One region of the Nocardioides conyzicola genome, then DNA from elsewhere that is predicted to be linked to it. Evidence: predicted binding sites of a transcription regulator. Region 1 holds the regulator's gene; the other holds the start of a gene.
What was found. Region 1 encodes HrcA, which represses chaperone genes, less so after heat shock. Its sites were predicted from a motif close to TTGGCACTCGNNNNNNNCGAGTGCCAA; they were not measured.

Region 1 (6,330 bases):
TTCACGCTCGACGGTGCACCCGCCGACCTGTTCGGGCTCGGCGGCGAGGTCAGCAACGACCCCGAGACCGACGTACGCGCCCTCGTCAACGTGACCGCGCCGGAGCAAGGTGCGAGCGTGAGCGGGACCTTCACCGCGAGCGGCGCCTCGAGCTCGTTCGAGGCGAACACCCCGTGGGAGATCCGGGAGGGCGGCGCCGACGGCAAGGTCGTCAAGAAGGGCTTCGCGACGGCCGAGGGCTGGATGGACAAGCTCTACCCCTGGGAGACCGACGTCGACGTGTCGGACCTGCCGGCCGGCGACTACACGTTCGTCGCCATGACCGACGACCCGTCCGAGGGCGAGGGCGGCGGCCCGACCGTCGACACGAAGAGCATCACGATCCAGTGAGGCTGACGCGGCAGCGGCTCAACCGCACGCTGCTGCGGCGTCAGCACCTGCTGGAGCGCGTCGACGCGACGCCGGAGGAGATGGCCCGCCACCTGGTCGGGCTGCAGGCGCAGGAGACGCTGCCGCCGTACCTCTCACTGCAGGCGCGGCTGACGTCGTTCGACCCGTACGCCGTGACGCGGGCGCTCGAGGAGCGGTCCCTGGTGCGGCTGCTCACCATGCGCGGCACCATCCACCTGCTCGACCCGGGCGACGCACTCGTGCTGCGGCCGTGGACGCAGGTGGTGATGGACCGGGTGCAGCGCAACCACGCCGACCCGCTCCCCCAGCTCGGGCGCGCGCTGGTGCAGGCGCCGCCGCGCGGGACGTGGAAGGGCACCGGCGGTGTCGCCTACGAGCCCCTCGAGGAGTGGATCGGCGCACCGATGCGCGAGCCGGACGTGCCGGACATCGTCCGGCGCTACCTGGCGGCCTTCGGCCCGGCGTCCGCCGCCGACGTGACGACCTGGTCGGGTGTCACCCGGCTCGGCCCCGTGCTGGCCGGCATGGACCTCGAGCGGCACGAGGACGAGGCCGGCAAGGTGCTGTACGACGTACCCGGCGGCGTGGTCGAGGACGAGGACGCGCCCGCGCCACCCCGGCTGCTCGGCACGTACGACAACCTCTGGCTCTCCCACGCCGGCCGCGACCGGGTCACCGAGCCGGCCAAGCGCCGGCACTGGATGGGTCCCAACGGCGGCGTCGGGATGATGCTCTTCGTCGACGGCTGGCTCGAGGGGCTGTGGCGGATGGCCGACGACCGGGTCGAGGTCATCGAGCTCTTCCGCGACCTCACGAAGCGCGAGCGCGCGGACCTCGATGTCGAGATCGACCGCGTCGAGGGGCTGCTGGGGCGGTGAGGGCGGGAGTTTTGTCGGTCGGCCGACGAAACTCCTGCCTGGACGATGAAGCTTTGTCGTCCAGGCGTGAGTTTCATCGGCCAGCCGACGAAACTCCCGGCCCCTACCCCGTCTCGCCGCCCTCGCGGAGCGAGCGGATCATGCTCTGCAGGATCCGGAGGGCGCCGGCCTGCTCGGCCTCGGTCATGCCGGCCAGCATCCTCACCTCGACCGACCGGACGGCCACGGTCGCCTTCGCGAGACTGCGTCGGCCGCGGGGCGTGAGCCGCGTGGGCAGGGCCTTCCCGACGGGCGCCGCCGCGGCCCGGGTCACGTAGCCGTCGCGCTCCAGGGCCTGGAGCAGCACGTTCATCGACTGCCGGGTCACGAACGCTCCCCTCGCGAGCTCGGAGTTGGACAGGCCGGGGCGCTGCGCCAGCAGCTCGAGGCAGGAGTAGTGGGTCACCGTCATCCCGAGCGGTCGCAGCACCTCCTCCATCGCCGCACGGAGGACGCTCGACGCCTCCTTCAGCAGGTAGCCGAGCGAGGTCTCGAGGTGGATCCCGTCTTGACTCATGTCAGTATTCTGACATACCTTGAATGTCAGAAAACTGACACGCAATCCGAAGGAGCACGCACATGCCCGTCACCGGCCCCGACTTCATCTCGCTGCAGGCGAGCGACCTCGACGCCTCGCAGGCGTTCTACGAGCACTACCTCGGCCTCGTCCGCTCGCCGGCCGGCGCCCCGCACGCCGTCGTCTTCGAGACGAAGCCGATCGCGTTCGCGCTGCGCGACGTCATCCCGGGCACCGACCTGACCTCGGTCGCCCAGCCCGGCATCGGCGCCGCGATCTGGCTCCACGCCACCGACGTCCAGGCCATCCACGACGCACTCGTCGCCGACGGTCACCCCATCGTGTCAGCGCCCATCGACGGCCCGTTCGGCCGGACGTTCACCTTCGCCGACCCCGACGGCTACCAGGTCACGCTCCACGACCGCGCCTGACCGGCCGCGCTACCCCCAGCGCGGCGTCCGCGACAGGATCGCGGCCACGGCGGCGACACCCGCGGTCGACGTACGCAGCACCTCGGCGCCGAGGCGCACGGAGACCGCACCGGCCGCCACGAAGGCCGCGACCTCGTCGTCGGTCAGCCCGCCCTCGGGTCCGACCACGACGACGATCCGGCCTGCGGCCGGGACGGCGACGTCCGCGAACGGCGCCGAGGCCGCCTCGTGCAGCACCACGGCGAGATCGGCACCGGCGACCAGCGCGACCACCTCGGCGGTCGACGCCATCTCCAACACCTCGGGGAACCACGACCGGCGCGCCTGCTTGGCCGCCTCGCGGGCCGTCGCCCGCCACCTCGCGAGCGACTTCGCGGCTCGCTCGCCCTTCCAGACCGCGACGCTGCGCGCCGCCGCCCACGGTACGACGCGGGCGACGCCGATCTCGGTGAGCACCTCGACGGCCAGCTCCCCGCGCTCCCCCTTGGGGATCGCCTGGACCACCACCACCTCGGGTGTCGGCGGCTCGGCCGCCGACACCGACTCGACGGTCAGCGTGAACACCCGCTTGCCGGTCGACCCGACCGACCCCTGCACCGCGACGCCCGCGCCGTCGGTGAGCACGACCTGCTCGCCCACCCGCAGCCGGCGTACGGCGACGGCGTGGTGCGCCTCGTCGCCCTCGACGGTCACCACGTCCCCGACCGCGACACCGCCGAGGGCCGGGACGAGGTGGACCGGGAGGGACATCAGTGCTGGTTGAACGCGTCTCGGAGCCGGCCGAACATCGAGCGGCTGGTCGGGTGCACGTGGCCGGAGGGCCGCTCCTCGTCCCGGATCGCCGCCAGCTCGCGCAGCAGCTCCTCCTGGCGCGCGTCCAGCTTGGTCGGGGTGTCGACGAGCACAGTCACGATCAGGTCGCCGCGGCCACCTCGCAGCCCGGGCACGCCGCGCCCGCGGAGCACCTGCTCGGAGCCGGACTGGGTGCCGGGGCGCACGTCGAGCTCCAGGCTGGTCTCGATCTCGGTGGTCGGCTCCTCGTCCGCGACGACGTCGGCCTCGAGCGTCGGCAGGGTCAGCACGGTGCCCAGCGCGGCCGCGGTCATCGGCAGCGTCACCGTGCAGTGCAGGTCGTTGCCGTTGCGGGTGAAGACCTCGTGCTGCGCCACGTGGATCTCGACGTACAGGTCACCGGCCGGTCCCCCGCCGGGCCCGACCTCGCCCTCGCCGGAGAGCTGCACGCGGGTGCCGGTGTCGACGCCGGCCGGGATCTTGACGGTGAGGGTACGGCGAGCGCGCACCCGGCCGTCGCCCGAGCACTCACGGCACGGGTCGGGGATGATCGTGCCGAAGCCGCGGCAGGCAGGACAGGGCCGCAGCGTGCGGATCTCGCCGAGGAACGACCGCTGCACCTGGGCCACCTCGCCCGCACCGTGGCAGGTCTCGCACGGGGTGGCGTGGGAGCCCGGAGCGGCACCCTCGCCGCCGCAGGTCGTGCACAGCACCGCCGTGTCGACCATCAGCTCACGCGCGACGCCGAACGCCGCCTCGGCCAGGGTGATCTCGATCCGGATCAGCGCGTCCTGTCCGCGCCGCTCGCGCGACCGCGGGCCGCGGCCGCCGCCGGCGGCACCGCCCTGCTGGCCGAAGAACGCATCCATGATGTCGGTGAACGAGAAGCCCGGCCCCTGGCCGAAGCCCGCGCCGGCGCCGCCGAAGGGGTCGCCGCCACGGTCGAACGCCGCCCGCTTCTGCGGGTCGGAGAGGATCTCGTAGGCGCGCGAGATCTCCTTGAAGCGCTCCTGGGCGTCCGGGTCGGGGTTGACGTCGGGGTGGTACTGCCGGGCGAGTCGCCGGTAGGCCTTCTTGACGGCGTCTGCGTCCGCGTCGCGGTCGACTCCGAGAAGCTGGTACGGGTCCTGACTCACGTGTTTCCTTCACTGCTCGTGCTGGTGGGTGGTGCGGTCGGTGCTGCTGGGGGCGCGCTCAGGCCTCGTCGAGGATCCGCGAGACGTAGCGGGCGACCGCCCGGACGGCGGCCATGCTGCCGGGGTAGTCCATGCGCGTCGGCCCGACGATGCCGAGGCGGGCGAACGCCTCCTCGCCCGGGCCGTAGCCGGCGGCGACGACGCTGGTCGACGCGAGCTCGGTGTAGGGGCCCTCGTGACCGATCCGGACGGTGACGGGCTCGCCGGTCGACGCCTCGCCGATGAGCTTGAGCAGCACGACGTGCTCCTCCAGCGCCTCGAGGAGCGGGCGTACGGCGGAGTCGAAGCTGTCGCCGTACCGCGCCAGGTTGGCGGCGCCGCCGACCAGGATGCGCTCGTCGGACCGGTGGTCGGACATCGCCTCGAGCAGCGCCTCGACGACGGCCTGCGTCGCGGGCGGGACCGGGGCGTCGGCGCCGGTCACCAAGGTGCTCAGGGCGGCGCTGGCGTCCGCGATCACCTCGCCGGTGGCGACCCCGTTGACCCGGGCGCGCAGGTCGGCGATCGCGGCGTCGTCGAGGTCGGTGGCCAGCTCGACCAGCCGCTGCTCCACGCGGCCGGTGCTGAGGATCAGGACGACGAGGAGCCGGCTGGGCGCGAGCGCCACCACCTCGATGTGGCGGACGGTGGAGCGGGACAGCGTCGGGTACTGCACGATCGCGACCTGGCGGGTCAGCTGCGAGAGCAGCCGGACCGAGCGCTGGACGACGTCGTCGAGGTCGACGGCGCCGTCGAGGAGCGTGGCGATCGCGCGCTTCTCCGCGGAGCTCATCGGCTTGACCGTCGTCAGCCGGTCGACGAAGAGCCGGTAGCCCTTGTCGGTGGGCACCCGGCCGGCACTCGTGTGCGGCTGGGTGATGTAGCCCTCGTCCTCGAGGGCGGCCATGTCGTTGCGGACCGTGGCGGGCGAGACGCCCAGCCGGTGCCGCTCGACCAGCGCCTTGGAGCCGACCGGCTCCTCGGTGGCGACGTAGTCCTCGACGATCGCGCGGAGCACGGCCAGCCTGCGCTCTTCCTGCACTCGCCCGCCTCCTTGTCTCTGCGCGGTCTCCGCACGGTCCTGGCACTCGCTTGGTGGGAGTGCCAAGAGTACCCGGCGGGCTCAGGGCCACATCGTGGAAGGCCCGGTGCGTCGCACCCGGAATCGCAGTAGGTTAGGCTTACCTAAGTCCTCACCCGTCGCAGTGGATGGAGCCAGCGGTGACCACGACCGAGCACCACACCCCCGATGTCGACCCCCGCCTGGTGGCCGCGGACGCGCGCAGCATCCTCGCCTGCCCCGCGACCGTCAGCCTGGTGATCGAGGGCCACGAGCACGCCGTAGGCCCCGACGAGGACCTGGCCCTCACCGACCACCGGGGTACGCCGACCTTCCTCTGCCCCGAGAGCTCCCCCGTCGCCCGCGCCGCCGCCGAGCGCAGCAGCGCGCTGCTCACCGTCACCAGCGGCCTCGGCCCGCGTGGTGGCCCGGAGCGCGGCGACACCCTGACCCTGGCCGGCCGCCTCGAGCGCACCGGCTACGAGCACTGCGACTGCTGCAACGAGGTCCGCCACGTGGTGTCGCTCGACCTCAACTTCGTGCTGCTCGCGAGGCCCGCGACGGCGGCGCCCGGCGTGCCCGAGCGGCAGCACCGCGTGCGGCTCGAGGAGTTCCGCAGCCGGGCCCACCACCTCAACCGCGGCCACCTGCAGCGGTCCGTCGAGCACGCCAACGACTGCCACCAGGAGGAGCTGCGCCAGGCGATCGGCCTCGGGACCGGCACCCGCCAGGGCGACGTCGTCGGCGTGCGGATCGCGCGGCTCACGCCCGCCGACGTCAAGATCCAGTGGGTCGACCACACCGGCGCCCACGAGCAGGTGATCGCGTTCGCCCGCCCGGCGCGCGACCTGACGGAGCTCGGCGACATGCTGCGCCGGGGGCTGCACGCAGGTCTGTGCTGACCCGGGGGCTGAGCCCCCTACGCTGACCGGGTGGCCTTCACCGAGATCGCCGACCGGGTCTGGGTCGCACGCTACGAGTGGTTCGACGTCAACGTGACGCTCGTGGGCGGCGACCGCGGCCTGCT
Region 2 (6,330 bases), 600 kb from region 1:
TGGAGCGACTCCGGGAACGGAGCCGCTGGGAGGTTCCACGTGCGCGACCTGGCGACCGGCGTCGAGACCTCCTTCGACCCGCACCTGGGCGACAAGTGCAACCTGCTGGGCTTCGGGGCTACGGGCGACCGGATCGTGGCGAGCGAGTACTGCGGTACGTACGACGGCGGGGTGCGCGACGACCGGGTCCAGATCCTCAGCACGGACGGCGAGCAGGTGGTCACCATCCAGGACAGCGGCGCCGAGGGCTACCTGCCGCCCGGCGGCGGCGTGGTCGTCGTGACGGCCTTCCGAGGCGACCAGGACACGCAGAGCGGCGCCTACGTCTACGACCTCGCGACCAACCGCTTCCTGCGGATCAGCGACGCGGTGTCGAACTACGGCACCGGCGGTGCTCCCGGCGACCAGTTCTTCTGGCACACCCCGGTCAACCACCGGCACGGTGCGACCCAGTGGCTGGGCAAGCTGCTGCGCTGACCCGAAATGCCGAGTCGGCGCCAACTGACCCCCGTACAGGGGCAGCTGGCGCCGACTCGGCGTTGAAGCGGTGGATCAGTGGCCGTGGCCGTGCCCGTGGCCGGCGGCCTCGGGCTCTTCCTCGGCCGGCTTCTCGACGATCAGCGTCTCGGTCGTGAGCAGCATGCCCGCGATCGAGGTGGCGTTGATCAGCGCGGAGCGGGTCACCTTGACCGGGTCCAGGACGCCCTGGGCGACCAGGTCGCCGTACTCCTCGGTGGCGGCGTTGTAGCCGTTGCCGAGGCCGAGCTCGCGGACCTTGGAGGTGACGACGTAGCCGTTGACGCCGCCGTTCTCGGCGATCCAGCGCAGCGGCTCGTCGGCCGACTTGCGCACGATGCGCACGCCCGCCGCCTCGTCGCCGGTGAGGCCGAGGTCGTCGGAGAGGACCGACACCGCGTGGATCAGAGCGGAGCCACCGCCGGGGACGATGCCCTCCTCGATCGCGGCGCGCGTCGCGGAGACGGCGTCCTCGATCCGGTGCTTCTTCTCCTTGAGCTCCACCTCGGTGGCGGCGCCGACCTTGATCACGCACACGCCGCCGGCGAGCTTGGCGAGGCGCTCCTGGAGCTTCTCGCGGTCCCAGTCGGAGTCGGTGTTCTCGATCTCGGCCTTGATCTGGTTGACGCGGCCATCGACCTCGGCCTTGTCGCCGGCGCCGTCGACGATCGTGGTGTCGTCCTTGGTGACGACGACGCGCCGGGCCTGGCCGAGCACCTCGAGACCCACCTGGTCGAGCTTGAGCCCGACCTCGGGAGCGACGATCTGACCGCCGGTCAGGGTCGCGATGTCCTGCATCATCGCCTTGCGACGGTCACCGAAGGCCGGAGCCTTCACCGCGACTGCGTTGAACGTGCCGCGGATCTTGTTGACGACCAGCGTCGACAGCGCCTCGCCGTCGACGTCCTCGGCGAGGATGAAGAGCGGCTTGCCGGCGGCGATGACCTTCTCCAGCAGGGGGAGCAGGTCGGCGACCGACGAGATCTTGCCCTGGTGCAGCAGGATGTAGGGGTCGTCGAGGACGGCCTCCATGCGCTCCGGGTCGGAGACGAAGTACTGGCTGATGTAGCCCTTGTCGAACTGCATGCCCTCGGTGAACTCGAGCTCGGTGCCCATCGAGTTGGACTCCTCGACCGTGATGACACCGTCCTTGCCCACCTTGTCGAAGGCCTGCGAGAGCAGGTCGCCGATCACGGCGTCGCGGCTGGAGATCGTGGCGACGGACGCCATGTCCTCCACCGACTCGACCTCGCGGGCGGCTTCCTTGAGCGCGTCGCCGACGGCCTCGGCCGCGGCGTCCATGCCCCGCTTGAGGCCCATCGGGTTCGCACCCGCGGCCACAGCGCGCAGGCCCTCGTGGACCATCGCCTGGGCGAGCACGGTGGCCGTCGTCGTACCGTCGCCGGCGACGTCGTTGGTCTTGGTGGCGACCTCCTTGCACAGCTGTGCGCCGAGGTTCTCGAAGGGATCGTCGAGCTCGATCTCACGGGCGACGGTGACACCGTCGTTCGTGATGGTCGGCGCGCCCCACTTCTTGTCGAGGACGACGTAGCGACCCTTCGGGCCGAGCGTCACCTTGACGGCGTTGGCGAGCTTGTCCACGCCGCGCTCGAGGCTGCGGCGGGCGTTCTCGTCGAACTCCAGGATCTTGGGCATTGCTCTCCTCTAGAACGAGTTCGGGTCGTGAGTCCCAGCGGGCGCGTCAGCGCTCACTGGGACTCACGACCCGGGAAATCAGGAAACGATCGCGAGGACGTCGCGCGCGGAGAGGATGAGGTACTCCTCGCCGGCGTACTTGACCTCGGTGCCGCCGTACTTGCTGTAGATGACCTTGTCGCCGACGCTGACGTCGAGCGGGACGCGGTTGCCGTTGTCGTCGATGCGACCCGGACCGACGCTCAGGACCTCGCCCTCCTGGGGCTTCTCCTTGGCGGTGTCCGGGATGACCAGGCCGGAAGCCGTGGTCTGCTCGGCCTCGAGGGCCTTGACAACGATCCGGTCCTCGAGAGGCTTGATGTTGACCGACACGATGTCGACCTCCACTTTCTGGCACTTCGATGGTGGGTGTTACACGTCTGGCGCCTGCGCTTCAGGTACGCCGTCGCGGGGGTCGGACCGGGACGCAGGCGCTGGCACACTCACGGGGAGAGTGCCAACTCAGAAACTAGCACTCTCCCCGACGGAGTGCCAGAGGACCCCCGGCCTCGACCGAACTGACAGGATCGGGTCGTGGACCTCGACGCCTTCCGCTGGCTGCTCACCGACGCCGGACAACAGCTGCTCGCCGCTGCCGTCGAGGCGGGCGACGACTCCTTGGCCACGCAGACGCGGCTGCGGCGTACGGCGGAACCCGAGCACGTCGCCGCCGCCATCACCCAGGCGACCCTGCGGGTCAAGGCCCGCGAGAAGTTCGCCGACTTCGCGGACCGGATGTACTTCACCCCCGACGGGCTCGAGCAGGCGACCCGACTCCGCGTCGCCGACCACCGGGCCGCGCGGCTCGTCGCGTCGTCCGCGCGCACCATGATCGACCTCGGCTGCGGCATCGGCGGCGACCTGATCGCCGCCTCGCGGGCCGGCCTGACCTGCGCCGGCGTCGACCTGGACCCGGTGCGCGTCGAGGTCGCCCGCGCCAACCTCGCCGCCCTCGACCTGCCGGGGGCGGTCGAGGTCTCCGACGCGACGACGCTGGACCCGTCGCCCTTCGACGTGGCCTTCGCCGACCCGGCCCGCCGCGGCGCCCGGGGCCGCACTTTCGATGTCGACGACTGGACGCCGCCGTGGTCCTTCGTCGAGCGGCTGCTGAGCCGCGACGCCTGCGTGAAGGTCGCCCCCGGCATCCCGCACGACCTGGTCCCGCACGGCGTGGAGGCCGAGTGGGTCAGCGACCACGGCGACGTGAAGGAGGCCGCCCTGTGGTCCGGGCGGCTGGCCACCACCGACCGGCGCGCGACGGTCATCGGGACCACCGGCCTCGCGACGCTGACCGACGAGGACGCTCCGGCCCTTGGGGACGGGGTCGACGTACGCCCCGTGGGTGCCTACCTCTACGAGCCGGACGGCGCGGTGATCCGGGCCGGGCTGGTCACGGCCGTGGCCGCCGGGGTCAACGGCGGCCTGGTGGACGAGCACATCGCCTACGTGACGTCCGACGAGTCGTTCCGTACGCCGTTCGCCCGCGGCTACCGCGTCGTCGCCGAGCTCCCCTACCGCGAGAAGCAGCTCCGCGCCGCCCTGCGCGAGCGGGGCATCGGCCGGCTCACCATCAAGAAGCGCGGCGTCGACATCGTCCCGGAGCAGCTGCGCAAGCGGCTCGACCTGCACGGCGAGGACGAGGCCACCATCGTGCTGACCCGGGTCGCCGGGTCGGGTGTGGTGCTGCTGGTGCAGCCGTTCTGAGGCTGCGGGTTTCACCGGCTAGCCGGTGAAACCCGCACGACACGCCGGTGGGGAACGGCGTGTCGTGCGGGTTTCGGCTGACAACCCTCGGGTCAGACGGGCTGCGGCACCGCCTGCGGAGTACCGGTCGACTCGGACACCTGGACCCGGCGTGCGTGCCAGAGGCCGAGACCGACCAGGACCAGCAGGGCCAGGGCACCGGCGAAGGAGACGTAGGCGGCGATGCCGGCGATGGTGCCGATCGTGGCGAACGCGTAGCCGTAGAGGAGCAGGCCGCGCAGCGTGTTGCCCATGAAGAGCGTCTGACGGAGGCCACCGAGTGCCTGACCCTCGGGCGAGGCCTTCTGCTCGTCGGTCATGCCGACGTACTGACCGCTGACCTCGTTGTAGGTCTGGCCGTCGGAGGCCGCGTTCATGTGCACCAGGATGTAGTGGTTGGCGTAGGCCTTCGCCTCGGGACCGGTGTCCATCGGGCTGCCGGCGTACTCCTTGAGGGCGTTGGCGTCGGCCTTGGGCAGGGCGGCGAGGGCGTCACCCTCGGGCATCGTGATGCCCTGCATGGAGAGCTGGTCGTGGACCTGGTCACCGATGAACGTGTTCGCCCAGGTGAGCAGTCCGCCAGCGATCAGGAGGACGGCAGCCAGGGCCAGACCTGTCACCGAGACCAGCTTGTCGAGTGTTGAACGCATGATGTGACTCCCTCTTCCGGCGGGGAAACCCTTGTGTCGTCCTCGCTCACCACTGACGTTAGGAGCGCGAGGAGCCGACGATCAGGGGCCGAAGGGGGCCATCGGTGGGACCAAGGTCCCGGCTCAGCTGAGGAGCGCCTTCTCCGCCCCGATGGTGGTGTCGTCACCGTGCCCGGTGTGGACGACCGTGTCGTCCGGCAGGGCGAAGAGCCGGGCCCGGATCGACTCCTTGATGAGGTCGCTGTCGGAGTACGACCGCCCGGTCGCGCCCGGTCCGCCGTTGAAGAGGGTGTCCCCGGTGAAGACGCAGCCGAGGTCGGGTGCGTAGAGGCAGACCGCCCCGGGCGCGTGCCCCGGGGTGTGCAGCACCTGCAGCGTCGTACCGCCCACCTCGACGGCGAGGCCGTCGGCCAGGTCGAGGTCCCACAGGTAGTCGGTGTGGGTGAGCTCCCACAGCACCTTGTCGTCGGGGTGCAGCATGATCGGCGCGACGACCTCCTCGCGCAGGGCCGGCGCGACCCGCACGTGGTCGTCGTGCGCGTGCGTGCAGATGATCGCCTTGACCTTGCGGTCCCCCACGACGGCGAGGATGTCGGAGACGCTGTGCGGTGCGTCGATCACCACGCACTCGGTGTCGTCGCCGATCACCCAGATGTTGTTGTCGACGTCGAAGGTCTCGCCGTCGAGGCTGAAGGTGCCGCTCGAGACGGCGTGGTCCACCCGAGCCGTCACAGGATCACGACCGAGCGGAGTACGTCGCCGTGGTGCATCTTGTCGAAGGCGGCCTCAATGTCGTCGATGCCGATCTCCTCGGTGACGAAGGCGTCCAGGTCGAGCCGGCCCTGCTGGTAGAGGTCGACCAGCATCGGGAAGTCGCGGGTCGGCAGGCAGTCGCCGTACCAGCTGGACTTGAGGGCACCGCCGCGGCCGAAGACGTCGATGAGCGGCAGGTCGGGCACCTTCATGTCCGGCGTGGGCACGCCGACCAGGACCACCGTGCCCGCGAGGTCACGGGCGTAGAACGCCTGCTTCCAGGTCTCCGGACGCCCGACGGCCTCGATCACCACGTCGGCGCCTTCGGCCCCGTCGTAGGTCTCGGCGCAGATCCGCTTGATCTCCTCGACCGGATCGACCTGCGAGGAGTCGACGGTGTGGGTCGCGCCCATCGCCTTCGCCTTCTCGAGCTTCTTGGCGTCGATGTCGACGGCGATGACGGGGCTCGCGCCGGCCAGCGCCGACCCGGCGATCGCGGCGACGCCGACGCCGCCGCAGCCGATGACCGCGACGGACTTGCCGCGGGTGACCGCACCGGTGTTGATCGCGGCACCGATGCCGGCCATCACACCGCAGCCGAGCAGGCCGACGGCGGCCGGGCGCGCCGACGGGTCGACCTTGGTGCACTGACCGGCGGCGACGAGGGTCTTCTCGGCGAAGGCGCCGATCCCGAGCGCCGGCGACAGCTCGGTGCCGTCCTCGAGCGTCATCTTCTGGGTCGCGTTGTGCGTGTTGAAGCAGTACTGCAGGTCGCCGCGCTTGCAGGCGCGACACTCGCCGCAGACCGCACGCCAGTTGAGGATCACGAAGTCACCGGGCGCGACGGCGGTGACGTCCGGCCCGACCGCCTCGACGATCCCCGCGGCCTCGTGGCCCAGCAGGAACGGGAAGTCGTCGTTGATGCCGCCCTCGCGGTAGTGCAGGTCGGTGTGGCAGACCCCGCAGGCCTGGA

Region 2: groES (co-chaperone GroES) is a predicted target of HrcA. The motif match lies at 2,681-2,707, and genes of this name have one in related genera.

Annotation. Positions count from the first base shown of each region.
Region 1 is NZ_BAABKM010000002.1:49,690-56,019, forward strand. Features, by position in the region: gene ABEA34_RS03265 (Gmad2 immunoglobulin-like domain-containing protein) at 1-390, shown strand, start outside; gene ABEA34_RS03270 (winged helix DNA-binding domain-containing protein) at 387-1,289, shown strand; gene ABEA34_RS03275 (MarR family winged helix-turn-helix transcriptional regulator) at 1,393-1,845, opposite strand; gene ABEA34_RS03280 (VOC family protein) at 1,908-2,276, shown strand; gene ABEA34_RS03285 (16S rRNA (uracil(1498)-N(3))-methyltransferase) at 2,286-3,026, opposite strand; gene dnaJ (molecular chaperone DnaJ) at 3,026-4,204, opposite strand; gene hrcA (heat-inducible transcriptional repressor HrcA) at 4,263-5,285, opposite strand; gene ABEA34_RS03300 (hypothetical protein) at 5,465-6,205, shown strand; gene ABEA34_RS03305 (MBL fold metallo-hydrolase) at 6,236-6,330, shown strand, end outside.
Region 2 is NZ_BAABKM010000002.1:653,860-660,189, forward strand. Features, by position in the region: gene ABEA34_RS06210 (hypothetical protein) at 1-477, shown strand, start outside; gene groL (chaperonin GroEL) at 553-2,172, opposite strand; gene groES (co-chaperone GroES) at 2,251-2,544, opposite strand; gene ABEA34_RS06225 (class I SAM-dependent methyltransferase) at 2,746-3,915, shown strand; gene ABEA34_RS06230 (hypothetical protein) at 4,008-4,604, opposite strand; gene ABEA34_RS06235 (MBL fold metallo-hydrolase) at 4,728-5,324, opposite strand; gene ABEA34_RS06240 (S-(hydroxymethyl)mycothiol dehydrogenase) at 5,333-6,330, opposite strand, start outside.